2 regions of the Citrobacter sp. KH_055_1 genome follow, and region 2 is predicted to be linked to the other one. Evidence: predicted binding sites of a transcription regulator. Region 2 holds the regulator's gene; the other holds the start of a gene.
What was found. Region 2 encodes Fur, which represses iron uptake genes when iron is present. Its sites were predicted from a motif close to ATAATAATGAGAACNACTATCAA; they were not measured.

Region 1: sodA (superoxide dismutase [Mn]) is a predicted target of Fur. The motif match lies at 3,186-3,208, and genes of this name have one in related genera.

The regions. Positions count from the first base shown of each region.
Region 1 covers NZ_CM174473.1:4,563,603-4,572,481, reverse strand. The annotation lists gene rhaR (HTH-type transcriptional activator RhaR) at 1-369, shown strand, start outside; gene rhaT (L-rhamnose/proton symporter RhaT) at 366-1,400, opposite strand; gene AC3ITF_RS21440 (L-fucose/L-arabinose isomerase family protein) at 1,603-3,024, opposite strand; gene sodA (superoxide dismutase [Mn]) at 3,280-3,900, shown strand; gene AC3ITF_RS21430 (dihydrodipicolinate synthase family protein) at 3,989-4,879, opposite strand; gene yiiM (6-hydroxyaminopurine reductase) at 5,032-5,706, shown strand; gene cpxA (envelope stress sensor histidine kinase CpxA) at 5,773-7,146, opposite strand; gene cpxR (envelope stress response regulator transcription factor CpxR) at 7,143-7,841, opposite strand; gene cpxP (cell-envelope stress modulator CpxP) at 7,992-8,492, shown strand; gene fieF (CDF family cation-efflux transporter FieF) at 8,640-8,879, shown strand, end outside.
Region 2 covers NZ_CM174473.1:3,319,182-3,328,060, forward strand. The annotation lists gene ybfE (LexA regulated protein) at 1-40, shown strand, start outside; gene fldA (flavodoxin FldA) at 321-851, shown strand; gene AC3ITF_RS15750 (ryhB-regulated fur leader peptide) at 1,062-1,148, shown strand; gene fur (ferric iron uptake transcriptional regulator) at 1,141-1,593, shown strand; gene AC3ITF_RS15760 (sigma-54-dependent transcriptional regulator) at 1,870-4,596, shown strand; gene AC3ITF_RS15765 (PTS sugar transporter subunit IIA) at 4,749-5,171, shown strand; gene AC3ITF_RS15770 (BtpA/SgcQ family protein) at 5,186-5,917, shown strand; gene AC3ITF_RS15775 (PTS sugar transporter subunit IIB) at 5,910-6,383, shown strand; gene AC3ITF_RS15780 (PTS mannose/fructose/sorbose/N-acetylgalactosamine transporter subunit IIC) at 6,394-7,155, shown strand; gene AC3ITF_RS15785 (PTS system mannose/fructose/sorbose family transporter subunit IID) at 7,139-7,957, shown strand; gene AC3ITF_RS15790 (ChiQ/YbfN family lipoprotein) at 8,007-8,339, opposite strand; gene chiP (chitoporin ChiP) at 8,389-8,879, opposite strand, start outside.

The DNA.
Region 1 (8,879 bases), 1.2 Mb from region 2:
CGCCATCGTTATGCCACGGATAGGCTCCCGGCCACCACCAGTGAGACACTGCTGGATAAGCTGATCACTGCGCTGGCCGGCAGCCATGAGCATACCTTTGAACTGGATAAATTCTGTCAACGGGAGCAGTGCAGCGAGCGCGTGCTGCGTCAGCAGTTTCGCAGCCAGACTGGAATGACCATCAACCAGTATCTTCGACAGGTGCGGGTCTGCCACGCTCAGTATTTGCTGCAACATAGCAAGTTGATGATTGGTGAGATTTCTATGCGTTGTGGCTTTGAGGACAGTAACTACTTTTCGGTGGTGTTTACGCGAGAAACCGGGATGACGCCGAGCCAGTGGCGTCATCTCAGTAATCCGCAGGACTAGCTGGCCATTCCCAGACCGACAATGTTTGCGGCAAGGATAATCACCACGCAGCCGAGGCTCAGCACGCTGACAGGGCGTTTTCCCGCATTGCTCCACTCTTTCATGATCAGGCCGACGATACCGCCGCACAGGACGTAGAAACTCATGTGCAGCATCCAGCTCATGTAGTCATACTGCGCCGGAATTTTGGCATGGCCCCAGGCGTAAAAGAAGAACTGGAGATACCACATCAGACCGGCAAGGGCCGAGAACAGGATGTTGCTGATAATAAGTGGTTTTGCTAACGAGAAGTCGGCTTTTACCGACAGGTTCTTCATTTTTGCCAGACGAATGAAGCAGAATCCCAGGTTGATCACCGCACCGCCTCCCATAATGACTACGTAGCTTGGCAGAGCGACATACAAAGGATCGATACCGAGCGCAGCGGCGGCTTCGTGCATCGGTTTAGCCGCATCCATGGCAAAGGACATCCCTGCGGAGAAAAAGCCGCACATCACCGCCAGTATTAGACCTTTTTTCAGGTTGAACTCTTCGGCTTTGATACCCATCTTGCGTTCTTTTAACTGTCCTGCTCGAGTGACTATCGCCACGCCGATCAGCGCGACCAGCACACCAAGCAGGGTCATACGCCCACCCGGAGTGCCGATGAGCACGTCAAATTTACCGGCAATGATTGGTGTCATTAAGGTGCCAACAATCAGCGTAATGCCGATAGCGATGCCGATCCCCATCGACATGCCGAGATAGCGCATGGTCAGGCCATAGTTGATATTACCGATCCCCCACATTGCGCCGAATAAAAATACCGGCAGTAGTGTGGATGCGCTGAATGAACTGTAATAGGCCCAGAAGTCTGGCAGCAGGATTGCGCTGACGAGCCAGGGCAGGATCAACCATGAAACAAAACCGCCTATGGACCACATGGTCTCCCAGGACCAGTGTTGTACCTTTTTAAAAGGGGCATAAAAACAAGCGGCACTAGCGGCACCGATAAGATGCCATAATATCCCCATCGTAATTGCGTTACCCATTCTGGTTCCTTTTAAATTGTCGTTCTGGCTGGATGAAAATCACCCGTTTTGATATTCAAAAGTCTAAAGAGTGAGCAATGAATTAACCTTCAGCATGCTGCCGTAGGATGGGCAATGCTGGCAAAATTCAGGGGATGAAAAGGATGTTGATCACAAATGCTGATCCGCCCCTCTTTTTTGAGAAGGGCGATAATATTAAGGGTTAGCAGATTTTTACCGTCTGAATACCCAGTAGCCAGGCGAGTTTTTCCAGTACCTCACCATGATGACCAAGGCCAATGCTGCAATGATGGGCTGGACCGCCCATGCACCATTGTGTGGTGAAATCGCGAGCCGATAACGGGAAGCGATAGCGGCTGTTGGTATTGCCGATATCCAGGACTTCACCTGCCACTGCTTCCCCTTCGGCATACTGCAAACGCACCCCGTTTTCGGCATCTTCAATGACCGAAAGAAAGGTTACCGGGCCCGGTTTCACGGTCATCTGGATAGACACACCTTTACCCGGTTTACCATGATAAACCGGCAGCGGAACCAGACGCACCGGACCATCGGCCATCAGCGGGTGCGCCGGGCCATCATGTCCCCACAATACAACATCATCAATAAATTCAATTCCATATGGCTCAGAGAATGAACCACCCGCCCCCAGAAGCTGCTGAATTTTCATCGCCAGTACATTTTTGATTTCATATTCACCTGCCACGGGAATACCACGGTGGGTGAGTAGTGTGTTGCCAAGAATGATTGAGGTGATGATGTTCTCGTAAGCATTGCCGTTTCTACCTTCGTAGTAGTAGGCCAGTGCACCGAGTGTGTTCTGGGCAATCAGTTTATCCATGGCGCAGGCGGTGGTGAGTGCGCGATCAAGCTCTGCCGGTTCGCATGTCGGATCCAGCTGAAGCACACGGTACATTTCCTGTTGTTTGACGCTGAGATCTGTCTCGCTGACCTGCTCGCGGTATTCCGCCAGCTCACACATTTCCAGTGGCTTAAAGCGTACGCCCAATTTGGCGGACAGGTTCGTCATATTGCTGTAAACGTCCACCATGCCGTCATAATAGTGTCCGAGTACGCCGACCTGACAGTTTGCCAGCATCTGGCGGGCATTAAGGGCCTGTAGCCACTGTGCCATTTGTTGCCAGACGTACTCATCGCCCTGTAACGCACCAACAATCAACTGAAAGCGGATATTCGCACGATTAAATACGTTTGCCAGTTCGGGCGCGCTGCAGGCCTGGCAGTGCGCCAGCCACTCTCCAGTACGTCCGCCCCGATCGGGAATTTGGCGGATTGCCGAATAGGGCAGACCAGGCTCCGGCTGTAGGGCCATAATAATAACTGGCTTATTGATACTCTGTACAAGGGGTAGAACCGTTGCGCTGAGTGCGTAGGTGCTAATGTAAAGACAGACCGCATCGACCGGCTGCTGTTGTAATCGCCTGATAAGATCATCGGCTTTATCGACGTTATCAATCAGGCCGCCATTAATGACGGTGGCCTGTTGCGCCGTCAGACGCTCATCAATCGTTTGCAGGTAACCCTGCAAGCGTGACTCCAGGCCAGCAAACTGGGGCCAGTATGTGTCGAGGCCGATTCCGAAAAGGGCGATGTTGACAGACATAGCAATATTTCCTTGTGAGATAATCCGCAGACTATCTCGTGCTTTGTCTCCCATGTCCTTTATGTCGCTGCCTGTTTCCTACGCAGGTTGGCAAAATTCGCCTGATTTTCCCGGTGGCGCTCACATTTTCATCTTGCAATAGCCCTGTAAAAAGTGCGGCATTGATAATCATTTTCAATATCATTTAATTAACTATAATGACTCAACTGCTTACGCGGCGTTAACACTGGCCGCCCGACAATACTGGAGATGATTATGAGTTATACACTGCCATCCCTGCCGTACGCTTATGATGCCCTTGAACCGCACTTTGATAAGCAGACGATGGAAATCCACCATACCAAGCACCACCAGGCCTATGTAAACAACGCGAACGCTGCGCTGGAAAGCCTGCCTGAATTCGCTAGCCTGCCTGTTGAAGAGCTGATCACTAAACTGGATCAGCTGCCAGCGGATAAGAAAACCGTACTGCGTAACAACGCAGGCGGCCACGCTAACCACAGCCTGTTCTGGAAAGGTCTGAAAACCGGTACTACGCTGCAGGGTGACCTGAAAGCGGCTATCGAACGCGACTTTGGCTCTGTTGATAACTTCAAAGCTGAATTTGAAAAAGCAGCGGCAACCCGTTTCGGTTCTGGCTGGGCATGGCTGGTACTGAAAGGTGACAAACTGGCTGTGGTTTCTACTGCCAACCAGGATTCCCCGCTGATGGGTGAGGCTATCTCTGGCGCTTCCGGCTTCCCGATCGTGGGCCTGGACGTTTGGGAACACGCTTACTACCTGAAATTCCAGAACCGTCGCCCGGACTACATCAAAGCATTCTGGGACGTGGTTAACTGGGACGAAGCTGCCGCGCGTTTCGCAGCGAAAAAATAAGCCCCATACAGCCTGATGGCGTAGAGCGGTAACGCTGTATTGCCTGATGCACTTACCCGGCCCACATCATGATGCGGGCCGGGTAATATTAACGCCCAAACACCTCATCAATTATTCGGCATTGGTCCTCGTTTAACTCCCCACCTGCATTACGCGAAACGCCGGTGCAATAGCCAAACTTACGCGACACCACGGTTTTAATGGTGGTGACAAAATCCTCGCCAATAGCGTAGATGGACATGTACGTGCCAATCTTATCCTGAATATCACGCAACGCCGCCAGGTCGCCCTGTTTAAACGCCTCGCGTGCGTGGACAAACAGCTCAGGCATCACGTTATTTAGGCCAGAAATAATCCCCGCGCCGCCTGCCAGCAGGTTGGGGATGTAATATTCGTCGTAGCCGGAGAGTACGGCAAAATCTTTGCGTACAGCGCGGGTGGTCTGAATCATACTGCGGGTATGGGACTGGCAGTCCACGGTGTCTTTGATACCGGCGAAGTTCGGGAATTCCCCGGCCAGGGTAGCAACCAGCTCAGGTGTTAAATCACAGCCGGTACGGGCCGGGAAGTTATAGGCAAACCATTGACCGCTGAGTTGTTGCCCTAACTGGCGGAAGTAGCTCAGCAGCTGCGTTGCCGTTTGTCCGTAATAGTAAGGTGGCAGGATCATGACGGCATCGTATCCCGCGTGATACGCTTCCTGCGCCATCAGTAGCACATCATTCTGGCAGGTGGATGAGACGTTGGCGACCATCTTCAGCGAGCTCATAGCTCGGGCTTCACGGATCAACTGCAGCCTTTCGTCGAGCGTAAAGGAGGCAAATTCCCCAATGCTTCCCATCAGCAAAATAACGTCGATCTGTGCCTCGGTAAGGCGTTTGAGATGCTGGCTCAGACCGTTGAAATCGATCTTGCCGTCATTGTCCATTGGCGTAATGGAAGGACACCAGACGCCAGCAAATTGCGATTGACCCGTCACGTTGTCGACTCCTTAATTGAAATGTTGTTTCAAAACCAACTTACATTGATAGCATGTGTCCCTACGTTTCACACCAACCGTGCTCTCATTTTGAGCGAATAGGGTAGAATAAATAGGGTGTAATGGGGAAAAGTTATCGGGAGAGGGAACAGATGCGATATCCGGTTGATGTATTTGCAGGCAAGATTCGGGATTACACGGGAAGCCGCCCCAGTGCGATTGCGAAAGTTCAGGTCGATGGCGAGCTGATGCTGACCGAATTAGGGTTGGCAGGGGATGAACAGGCAGAAACGAAAATTCACGGTGGGCCGGACCGCGCGCTGTGCCACTATCCGCGTGAACACTACCTACACTGGCGACAGGCTTTTCCTGAACAGGCAGAGTTGTTTGTCGCGCCCGCTTTTGGCGAGAACCTGTCAACGCAGGGCATGACGGAAGAGAATGTTTTTATTGGTGATATCTTCCAGTGGGGTGAGGCGCTGATTCAGGTCACACAGCCACGCTCGCCGTGTTTTAAGCTGAATTTTCATTTTGCTATTAGCGACATGGCAAGCCAGATGCAGGATGCGGGCAAGACCGGCTGGTTGTGCAGCGTTATCGCACCCGGCATGGTATCGGCGGATGCGCCGCTGGTACTGGCGTCTCGTGTGAGTGACGTTAGCGTGCAAGAGGCCATCGCCATTGCCTGGCATATGCCGTTTGATGACGACCAGTATCACCGTTTGCTGTCGGCGGCGGGGCTGTCAAAGAGCTGGACCAGAACCATGCAGAAACGCCGCTTAAGCGGCAAGATCGAAGATAATTCGCGGAGATTGTGGGGAAAATAAGGCGATTATTGAACCTGTCGGCCGGATAAGATGCGTTAGCATCGTCATCCGGCGCAACAGGCACAATTACGCACGTTTATACAGCGGCAGCCACAGCACCAGGCGCAGACCACCCAATGGGCTGTCTTCGGCCTTGACCCAGCCACGATGCTGCTGAATAGCGGTTTCAACAATTGCCAGACCCAGACCAGTACCGCCAGATTCGCGATCGCGCGCTTCATCGGTACGATAGAACGGACGGAAAATCTGTTCTCTGTCTTCGGGGCTCACGCCCGGACCATCATCGTCCACGGTGATGGTAATCCCGTCTTTATCCACCGCGAAGCCCACTTCAATCCTGGTGTGTGAGTAGCGCAGGGCGTTGCGAACAATGTTCTCCAGCGCACTTTCCAGCGTATTCGGGTTACCGTACAGCGGCCACGGCCCTGGCGGGAAGTTAACTGTGAACGATTTGCCCATCTGCTCGGCTTCAAAGGCGGCGTTATCCAGCACGTCACCCCACAGGTGATTCGCCTTCACGGTTTCACTGACCAGCGCGTTTTTCTGCTGATTGCGCGACATGACCAGCAGATCGTTGATCATGCTGTCCAGTCGATGCGCTTCCATTTCAATACGCTCCAGCTCTTTGCTCTCGCCGCTACGACGGCGCAGCAGCGCGGTCCCCAATTGCAGACGCGTTAACGGCGTTCTCAACTCGTGAGAGATGTCCGACAGCAGGCGTTGCTGTGAGGTCATCATGCGTTCCAGCGCCGTCACCATCTGGTTAAAGCTGGCACCTGCCGCCAGGAATTCTTGCGGACCGGCTTCCAGTTCAGGATGCTGACGCAGGTTGCCCTGTGCCACTTCATCCGCCGCATTTTTCAGCTTACGTGCCGGTTTTGCCAGACTCCAGGCCAGCCAAAGCAGCAACGGAGAGCTGACTAACATGGTCACGATCAGCAGTAACAGCGGTCGGTCAAACAGCAGGTTGATGAAGTCAGATTGTGAACTGCTGGCAGGCCGAATGAGGTACAGTTGGTAGTTATCTTCGCCATCTCTGACGGAGAAAGGCCCAACCATTTCAACACGACCGTATTTTTTCTTTTGCGGATGATCGGCGTTATCGGCCTGACCAATAAAGTTACGAATGATCTGCATTTCGTTGCGTTCTGCGCCGATCACGCGTCCTTCCGTCGTAACAAGTAATAACCGCTGTCCCGGCGGCGCCCACTTGTCTATCGCACGAAACAAGCGACGCCACCACATCAAATCGTTGGGCGGATCGTTCGCCAGTTCAGCTTCAACGTGCTGCTCAATCATCAACCCCTGGCGCTGTTCGCTATCCAGTAGCTCGGTCATCTGGCGTGAGTCGAGCTTGGGTAACATCAGCACCAGCATCAGCACCAGTGCCAGCGTTAACCAGAAGATGGCAAAGATGCGTGCGGTTAAACTTCCTATCATGAAGCGGAGACCATCAGATAGCCGCGACCGCGCAGGGTTTTAAACCACGGGTGCCCGTCTTTACGCTCCGGCAGCTTACGACGCAGGTTCGAGATATGCATGTCGATAGCACGATCGAACGGTGTCAGGCGTTTGCCCAGCACTTCCTGGCTTAAATGCTCACGAGAAACCACCTGGCCGAGATGCTGCGCCAGCAAATACAGCAGGGTGAATTCGGTACCGGTTAACTCCAGGGTTTGCCCGTCAAAGCTGGCTTCCTGGCGACCCGGATTGAGGCTTAACGCATCCACCTCCAGCGTCGGCGAGCCGTTATCGCTGTTCTGCTGCTGTTCGCTCCAGTGGGAGCGGCGCAGAATGGCGCGGATACGCGCGACCAGTTCGCGGTCGTTAAACGGTTTGGGTAAATAATCGTCCGCGCCCAGCTCAAGGCCGAGTACGCGATCCAGTTCGCTGCCGCGGGCGGTCAGCATGATTACGGGGGTCTGGTGTGTCTGGCGAAGTGCTTTCAGTGTATCAATGCCGTTTTTCTTCGGCATCATGACGTCGAGCAAAAGTAAATCGATGCTGTCATCCAGAAGCTCCAGTGCCTGCTCCCCATCATGGGCAACCAGCACATCGAAACCTTCCATTTCGAGCAGCTCCTTTAACAGGGATGTCAGCTCTCGGTCATCATCAACTAGCAGTATTTTATTCATTTTTTACGTACCTCCGAGGCAGAAATTACGACATCAGGCGGCGCTAATCTATGACTTTACGTTGTTTTACACCCCCTGACGCATGTTTGCAGCCCGAATCGTAAACTGTCTCTCGTTGAATCGCGACAGAAAAGATTTTGGGAGCAAGTGATGGGCAAAGTTACCGCTGCCGTCATGGCCTCAACGCTGGCACTCAGTACGTTTAGCCATGCAGCTGAAGTCGTCACAGGCGATCACTGGCACCTGGGTGAAAGCTCTTCGCAACGTAATGCGCAGAGCCACATGTTTGACGGTATCAGTTTAACCGAACATCAACGTCAACAGATGCGAGATTTAATGCAGCAGGCCAGACATGAGCAGCCTCCTGTTAATGTTAGCGAAATGGAGACAATGCATCGTCTTGTCACCGCAGAGAATTTTGATGAAAGCGCTGTGCGCGCTCAGGCAGAAAAGATGGCACAACAGCAGGTTGCCCGCCAGGTTGAAATCGCCAAGGTCCGCAACCAGATGTATCGCCTGTTAACGCCCGAGCAGCAAGCGGTTTTAAATGAGAAACATGAACAACGAATGGAGCAGCTGCGCGATGTCGCGCAATGGCAAAAAAGCTCATCGTTGAATTTATTGAGTAGTAGCAACTCACGTTCCCAGTAGTAACCCTGTTTTCCTTGCCATAGACACCATCCCTGTCTTCCCCCACATGATGTGGGGGTTTTTTTTGCCCGAAATTTGACACTTTCTTATTGCCTGACTGTTTTAGTTCATCCGTTATACTAGCGGCATATCCTGATGGGAGTGCTTATGAATCAAACTTATGGGCGGCTGGTGAGCCGGGCGGCTATCGCGGCGACCGTGATGGCTTCGCTGTTACTTTTGATCAAAATTTTTGCGTGGTGGTACACCGGGTCGGTGAGTATTCTGGCTGCACTGGTGGACTCTTTGGTCGATATTGCCGCGTCGTTAACCAATTTGCTGGTGGTGCGCTATTCCTTACAGCCAGCCGATGATGAACACACGTTCGGGCACGGGAAAGCAGAATCG
Region 2 (8,879 bases):
GCTGATGATCCAACTCGCCACATTGCGTGGTCAGGCATAGTCTGAAATTCTGCTCTATACCCTAAATAATTCGAGTTGCATCAAGGCGGCGACGCAGCGAATCTCCAGGAGTGTACATAAGTACGTGACTGGGGTGAGCGAGGAAAGCCAACGCACATGCAGCTTGAAGTATGACGGGTATAAATCATAAATCGTGTAGCACAGAGTGCAGTCCAGCGTGTTTGCTGTTTCCGCATGCCTGACTGTTCTGCTATGATTGCCCTTATCCGTGGGCAATGCGCCACCACCATTTCAATAAGTTTCAAGAGGTTATTTTACTCATGGCAATCACTGGCATCTTTTTCGGCAGCGACACCGGTAATACCGAAAACATCGCAAAAATGATTCAAAAACAGCTTGGTAAAGACGTTGCCGATGTACATGACATTGCAAAAAGCAGCAAAGAAGACCTGGAAGGGTATGACATTCTGCTGCTCGGCATCCCGACCTGGTACTACGGCGAAGCGCAGTGTGACTGGGACGACTTCTTCCCGACCCTCGAAGACATTGATTTTAACGGTAAACTGGTTGCTTTGTTTGGCTGTGGCGATCAGGAAGATTACGCAGAATATTTCTGCGATGCGTTAGGCACGATTCGCGACATCATCGAACCGCGCGGCGCAACCATCGTCGGTCACTGGCCAACGGCGGGTTACCACTTTGAAGCATCCAAAGGTTTGGCTGACGACGACCACTTTGTCGGCCTGGCTATCGATGAAGATCGCCAGCCTGAACTGACCGCAGAACGCGTTGAAAAATGGGTTAAGCAGATTTCAGCGGAACTGCATCTCGACGAGATTATTAACGCCTAATTTCGTGCGGCGCAGATCTTCATCTGTGCCGCATCAATAGATAAAACCAATCAAAATAATTGCTACAAATTTGTAACTTTCTCGCCTGACCCTGTACAATGGCTGGATGCCAATCGGGTATTGCACAGTGTGTTTGTTGGCGATACCACGTTTTGATTAACAATATTTGCCAGAGGCTTGCAGTTTTCATTTAGGCGTGGCAGTTCTATAATGATACGCATTATCTCAAGTGCATTTTCTGTCACTTCTTTTAATGAAGTGAACCGTTTAGCTACAGGACAGATTCCGCATGACTGACAACAATACCGCATTAAAGAAGGCTGGCCTGAAAGTAACGCTTCCTCGTTTAAAAATTCTGGAAGTTCTTCAGGGACCGGATAACCATCACGTCAGTGCGGAAGACTTATATAAACGCCTGATCGACATGGGTGAAGAGATTGGTCTGGCGACCGTGTATCGCGTGCTGAACCAGTTTGATGATGCCGGTATCGTAACCCGCCATAATTTCGAAGGGGGCAAGTCCGTCTTCGAACTGACTCAACAGCATCATCACGATCACCTGATTTGCCTCGACTGTGGCAAAGTGGTCGAATTCAGCGATGACTCTATCGAAGCGCGCCAGCGTGAGATTGCCACTAAACATGGTATTCGTTTAACGAATCATAGCCTCTATCTTTACGGCCACTGCGCTGAAGGCGATTGCCGCGAAGATGAGCATGCGCACGACGGTGTTGCAAAATAAGTTTTGAATCACGTCAGTCCCCCGCTCAACGTTGAGCCGGGGATTAACGTATCAGTAAAATTTAAGTACGAAATAGTCACAATCACCGCCAACCATCCGCCGACTATCCGCAAAATGTGATAACCTCCCCCGCGGTTAAATCAAAATAACACGCGTAGAAAACGTGATGGCTCAAAAACTCCAAATGAGCCATGATGTCCCACAACATTTTATTTTTGTTACTATTATATGCGCACCAGACGTTAGAACCCGCATGGAACAGTTAAGAGGCTCACGGTGTTAAAAGAAGAGATCTTTGCATTTTTGGCAGAAGAGACCCGTCATTTTTCTTTTGACTCGCTGGACGACTTTCATACGGCCCAAACGATGGCAGAACACTTCAATGTGAAGCGTAATACCATCAGCCACTATCTGAATCAGCTCATTGACGATAATCTGGTCATAAAACTGAATACCCGGCCCGTCTATTTTCTGCACAAAGCCGTTTTTGAAGAACAGTTTTTTCGTGTCAGTCAGTCCGTCTTCTCAGGCGCCGCTGAGCTAAAAAAGCATCAATATAAACAACAAGACACGTTTGCCGGATTGATCGGTTCCCAGGGAAGTTTAGTCCCCGTTATAGAAAAATTGAATACCGCGATCTGTTATCCCCCTCACGGTCTGTCAGTAATGCTGTATGGCCCGACCGGCAGCGGTAAGAGCATGCTGGCACAATTATCCTGGCAGCGAGCTGTGGAGAAGAAAATCCTGCCCCCCACCGCGCCATTTATTGCGTTCAATTGTGCTCAATATGCCAACAACCCTGAATTACTTTCGAGTCACCTCTTTGGCTATATCAAAGGTGCATTTACAGGGGCAGATAAAACCAGCGAAGGACTTCTGCAAAAAGCCGATGGAGGGGTGCTATTTCTGGATGAGATCCACCGCTTACATCCGGAGGGTCAGGAAAAGTTATTCACCTTTATGGATACCGGGCGTTTTCGTCGCATGGGGGAAAGCGAAAAAGAAATCAGCGCTCAGGTCAGACTGGTTTTCGCCACAACCGTCTCGCCCAAAGAGTATTTTCTGGACACGTTTATACGTCGTATCCCGCTGAATATTGCCATTCCTTCGTTGGAACAGCGCGGTGAAGCGGAAAAAATCCAGTTTATTTATGCCTTTTTCCTGCATGAGTCGAAACTGCTCAAGCGCAATATCAAACTGTCCCCACAGGTGCTGAACGTCTTAAAACGACACATCTACAGCGGAAATATCGGTGAATTAAAAAATACCATCACCTGCCTGAGTGCCACGCGTTTTGCAAAGTCTCAAGCAGATCAGTGCCTCTCTTTACACTTAGACGATCTACCAGACAGCTTTATGCCGCATGGTGTGCAAATTAATCACCAGGTTGTAGGAACCGCTGTCGTATTTACCCCTTCGATGACGCTACAGCAATTGGTTCTCCCTGTAGTACCGTTGAACTATTTTATTAGTGAATTCTGGGATAAGATCTTCAGCCTGTTTCAGCAAAATAGCGAAAATGTACTGCTCCCAGAAGTCTCTCGTGAAATCGATACGCTGTTCGATAAGATCATATTTAACCCAACGGCACAAAACGATCACCCGGCCATTTATTCACATCTCAATACTATCCAGGATATTGTTCAGCAGATAGAAAGCAAACATTCGGTCCAATTTAACGGTAATCGACTGTACGGCTTAGCATGGTATTTATTTACTAAAAATAAGCAGGGTAATGACGGCATCCTGGCGCATAAAAAAACGCTCAAAAATTTACATCAGTATATTAGCCAACATTTGGCAGAAGAGAACCTGATTGCGAGTATGTTATCAACACAGATCGCCCAGCGATTTGATCTCAAGATTACCCAGGAAGATGACGTTTTCTTCACGCTATATTTGAAAAGTATGAAGATGGTGACCGTTGCACCACGAACCAAAGCGGTCATTCTGGCACATGGCTATGCAACGGCCAGCAGTATTGCCAATGTCGTGAACCGCATGTTGGGTGAAACCCTTTTTGCCTCCTTCGATATGCCTATCGACACGGCCATCAAAGATATCGCCAGTAATATACTGCAGTACATTAATGATAATGATATGTCCAATGGGCTGGTCATTCTGGTAGATATGGGGTCGTTAACGGATATTTACTCTGAGTTCAATAAAAGCATCCATTTCCCTGTCGCCATTATTAATAATGTCTCCACGGCAATGGCGCTACACGTCGGTGAGTTATTATTAGATAACGCTCCGCTGGAAAGCATTGTTGAGAACGTCACCTCTTACCAAAAGAATGACAGTAAAATCATCTATTCAGAGCAGGTCAAACGTCCAGTAATCATTACCAGCTGCTATACCGGAATGGGTACGGCGCAGCGAATACAGACATTGCTGGAAGACAGTATTCCGAAAGAAGCAGGGGTGGATGTTATCGCCTATGACCACCAGCTACTGCTTTCAGAGTCCTCCCGCCAGTCACTGTCTCAGTTCTATGACATTATTGCTGTTGTCGGAACAGCTAATCCGGATATCCCCTTTATTCCCTATATTTCATTGGATGACCTGATCAGCGGCCGGGGTGATGTTCGCCTGGAAACGGTTTTCCAGGGCATTGCTGATACCGATATGATTCAGACCATCAACGACAGATTGGTACATAACTTTTCGCTCAAGCGGGTCATCGCTCAGTTGACGATTCTGGATACCGGAAAAATCCTTGAGCACCTTGATATCTGTATCAGTACTCTCGAAAGATTACTCAAAAAACGCTTAGCCAATGAGACGAAGATTAACCTGTATGTCCATGCCAGCTGCATGCTGGAACGTTTGATTCGTCAGATTCCTCTTGAGAACTACCCGGCACAGCAGACGCTTAGTCAAAGTGATAAAGAAACACTGTGCATGATTCAGGATGCCTTTAGTGTCATAGAAGATACCTATAGTGTCACCATTCCGTTCAGCGAAATCGGCTATATTTACGATATCATAAAATCAAATTAATCCTTTAAAATCATAATGATGGATTAACCCCCCCCCCATCTCACCTCCTTCCGCTTTGACATTAGCTGGCATGATTCCTGCTATCTCAATTCAGTCTCATCATTTATGGCGACACCTGTAGTGTCGTCACTCATTGTGGAGCATGGAGCGGTATGCGTAAGTTTTTGTTCGCCAGTCATGGCAGATTTGCTGATGGAATCAGGGATTCACTGGAAATGGTCGTGGGTAAAAATGAAGATATTTCCACGCTGTGTGCCTACACCGAGGATGTGCCTGATATCAAACTCAGCGTACAAAAATTCATGAGCACGTTGGGCAGCCAAGATGAAGCCATTGTGATCACCGATATCTCTAAGGGAAGCGTGACTAACGAGTTTATTACTCATCTTGACGATCCGCGCCTGCATTTAATCACTGGACTCAATTTACCGTTACTGATTGCATTGATTCTGGAAAACCCCGATACCGACGACACCCAAGCGCTAATTAGAACCGCCGTTCTGGAATCCAAAGAAACCATCCAGTACTGCAATGATGTGTTATTCAACAGCACCCCAAAATCAGATGATTTTTAATGCCAGGAGCGAACATGAAAAATAAAGTTGAAACGTTATTTGGTGACAATAAATTCATTCTTGCCATGCTGCATTTGAAAGGTGAAAACGACCGTGATGTCCTCGAAAATGCAAAAAAAGAGATCGCTATCTATCAACAAAATGGCGTAGATGCGGTGATTGTTGAAAACTATTTTGGCACCCCTGCACAAGTTGAAAGCGTGCTGCATTACCTCGACAGCACTCAACCGGGTATTACCTACGGCGTCAATCTGTTAGACGATGATAAGAAAGGGTTTGAGTTAGCCAAAAAATATCACGCCAGCTTTATCCAGTTAGATTCTGTTGCCGGACATTTGCCTGTCGATGAAGACCTCTCATTTGCCCAATTTATTGAGGAAAATCGTCGCAATGCTTCTTTTGCCGTATTCGGTGGTGTACGTTTCAAGTATCAACCCTACAAATCTGGACGCAGCTTGCAGGAAGACCTGACGCTAGGGATGCAACGCTGTGACGCCATTGTCGTCACCGGTGATGCCACCGGACAGGAAACAGATGAAGATAAAATCCGCGAATTCAGGGCCATCATTGGTGACTTTCCATTAATTATTGGTGCCGGGATCACCCTCGACAATTGTCAGCATCAGTTGACCATGGGTTCAGGTGCAGTGGTAGGAAGTTATTTCAAAGATACCTATAAAGACACCGGCGATGTCTGTGCCGAACACGTTTCACAGCTAATGCAAAAGGTTAAACAAAATGATTAAATTATTACGTGTAGACCATCGCTTATTACATGGCCAAGTAGCTTTTGCCTGGACTGCGGCGCTGCAGGCCGATTGCATTCTTATTGCCAATGATGACATCATCAATGATGAGTTAAAAATGACGGCCATGCGCCTGGCGCGACCGAATAACGTTAAATTGGTTATTAAAAATATTGCAGATTCGATCAAAGCCTTACAAAGCGGCGCGACAGAAAAATATAACCTCTTTATTGTTGTTGCATCGATTAATGATGCACACGCGTTGGCAATGGAATACGAAAAAATTGTCAGTATCAATCTGGGTGGGATTAAATCTGCACCGGGCACGCGTCAAATATCAAAAGCCATATTTATTACCGACCACGACGTTACACAATTAAAAGAACTGGATAACAAAGGTGTCGAACTTGAGATCAGGCAAGTACCGAACGATACCCGACTGAAAGCTATCGCCTTACTGGGATGAGGTAGTGGATATGAGCTTACTAATGCAATCCTTTTTATTGGGTGGTTTATCCTGTGTCGGTTACCTGGACTCCATCTTCGGTACCGCCATGCTCCGACGTCCGATCGTAATGGGGCCGTTGGTGGGGCTAATTATGGGCGATCTCACCAATGGCATCATTATTGGTTCGGCCATTGAACTTGTGCTGTTAGGCGCATTCCAGATTGGCGCATCTAATCCCCCTGATGTGACGTCTGGCGGTATTTTAGGCACCGCCTTTGCCATTGCCTCTGGGCAAAACGTGGCCACTGCCGTAGCTCTTGCGGTACCTATTGCTACGTTGGTATTGGTATTACAAAACGCCGTGTATATCTTTGTCTTGCCGATATTTTGCCGTCGCGCAGACAAACATGCGTTAAATGCCAATATCAGCGGCGTAGTCCGCATGCATATTTACTCTACCCTCGCCTGTTCCGTGCCGTTTGCGATTCTGGTTGGTTTTGCTTTTTATGTTGGGACGCCGGTGGTTAATGCCATTCTCGAATCGATCCCCAAAGATATTATGACGGGAATGACTATCGCCACGGGCATCTTACCGGCGCTCGGTTTTGCCATGCTGGCGAGAATGATCATCAACAAAAAAGTATTCCCCTATTTCTTCTTTGGTTTTCTACTAGCGGCATATTTAAAACTACCGCTGGTCGGGATCGCCCTGTTTGGCCTGTTCCTCGCAATCGTACTCGTTAATAACGAAGCAAAAAAACAAGAGGTCATCGATGACAACGAATTCTGATGTCAAAATTACCAAACGCGATCTCTGGAGCGTCTATTTCCGCTCATTGACCATGGAATCGTCATGGAACTATGAGCGTATGATGCATATGGGTTATACCTTTTCGATGGTGCCCATTATCCGTAAAACGTGTAAAACCGACCAGGAAATCTCCGACGCGCTGGTCCGGCATTTGGAGTTTTTTAATACCACGCCTCACTTGTCGACGCTGCCGCTGGGGATTACGTCCGCCATGGAAGAGCGCCGGATGCTCGACGATGACTTCGACGCCAGCTCAATCAACGCCGTGAAGGCATCGCTGATGGGTCCATTAGCGGGTATTGGTGATTCATTCTTCTGGGGAACGCTGCGTATTATCGCCGCGGGGTTGGGGATTTCATTAGCATCATCCGGCAATATTCTGGGACCGCTACTGTTCCTGCTGGTGTTTAACATTCCCCACTACTTTATCCGCTACTTCTGTTTGATGGGCGGTTACCGACTGGGTGCTGATTTCTTCAAAAAAATGGAGGAGTCGGGAATGATGCAGAAAATCACCTACGGTGCGGCAATATTGGGGCTGATGGTCATAGGAGGAATGACCGCCACCATGGTCTCATTGAACGTTCCCTTTGTGATTGGCGAAGGTGCTTATGCCGTGCCGTTACAAAAGATTTTAAACGATATTATGCCGTGTCTGTTACCGATGGGGGCATTTGGCGTAATGTATTATCTGTTAGGGAAGAACATCCAAATTTCCCGCATTCTTATTGGCATCGTTGTCGTATCAATACTGGGTGCCTATTTGAATATTCTGGGTTAACAAAAACAGCAACGGGCGGAGACTATCCGCCCGTTTTTTACCTGTCATTTTACTGCGCTGTGTTCTTGCTGCGGATTTCCCGCCATACCTTGTCGCAATCAGCCGAAACGGCCTGATCGTTGCCCGTACGCGTCGCCTGGATACACTGCTGATAATCCAGTACGCGAACACTTTCTTCATTGGCAAACTGCTGGTGCTGCTTTTCTTTCTTCAGCACGTTTAACACGCTTTGGCAGGCCTCGATTTTCTCTGGCGATCCCTGTGCGGTGTTGATGCAGGCGCTGTAAGCTTCTTTCAAACGGCTGTCTTCTTTTGGCGCCGGAGATTGTGCGCAGGCCACCAGCCCAGATGCCATGACGGCGATGAGTATCAGTTTTTTCATAGAACAGTCCTCAACGTTGCGGCAGGCACCTGGCCTGCCGCGGTTGGCATTAGAAGATGGTGAATGGTGCAATCACGATGAACTTCACGTCGCGCTCATCCTGGAAGATGTTTCCGTAACCACCACTCCAGCTCGGGATGTCTGAATGGTTGTCGTATTGGGTGAAGTGCAGTTTAAACATCGTGCCTTTCGCACGACCGTCCTGCAGGGTGTAGACCGCATCCAGGCTGTAAGACGATTCTTCGATGGTACGATTTTTGTCGTAGTATGCATCCGGGTTAGTCTGCCAGGTCGATGGCTTAGCGTCCCAGGCGTAAACATAGGAGGCACCCACAGCCCAACCCGGCAGGTTCCAGTTTTTCAGGTCATACATTGCGCCAAAGAAAACCGCTTTTTCGCCGTTGGCGTTGAAGTCAGAGCGGTTATCCCACCACACGTCCAGACGACCGTTTGAGGAGGCATAGGTTGGCGTCATACGCTGCAGGAAATAGCCCTGCTGTCCGTCCGCTTTCACCCAGGTACCTTCCAGACGCAGATCAA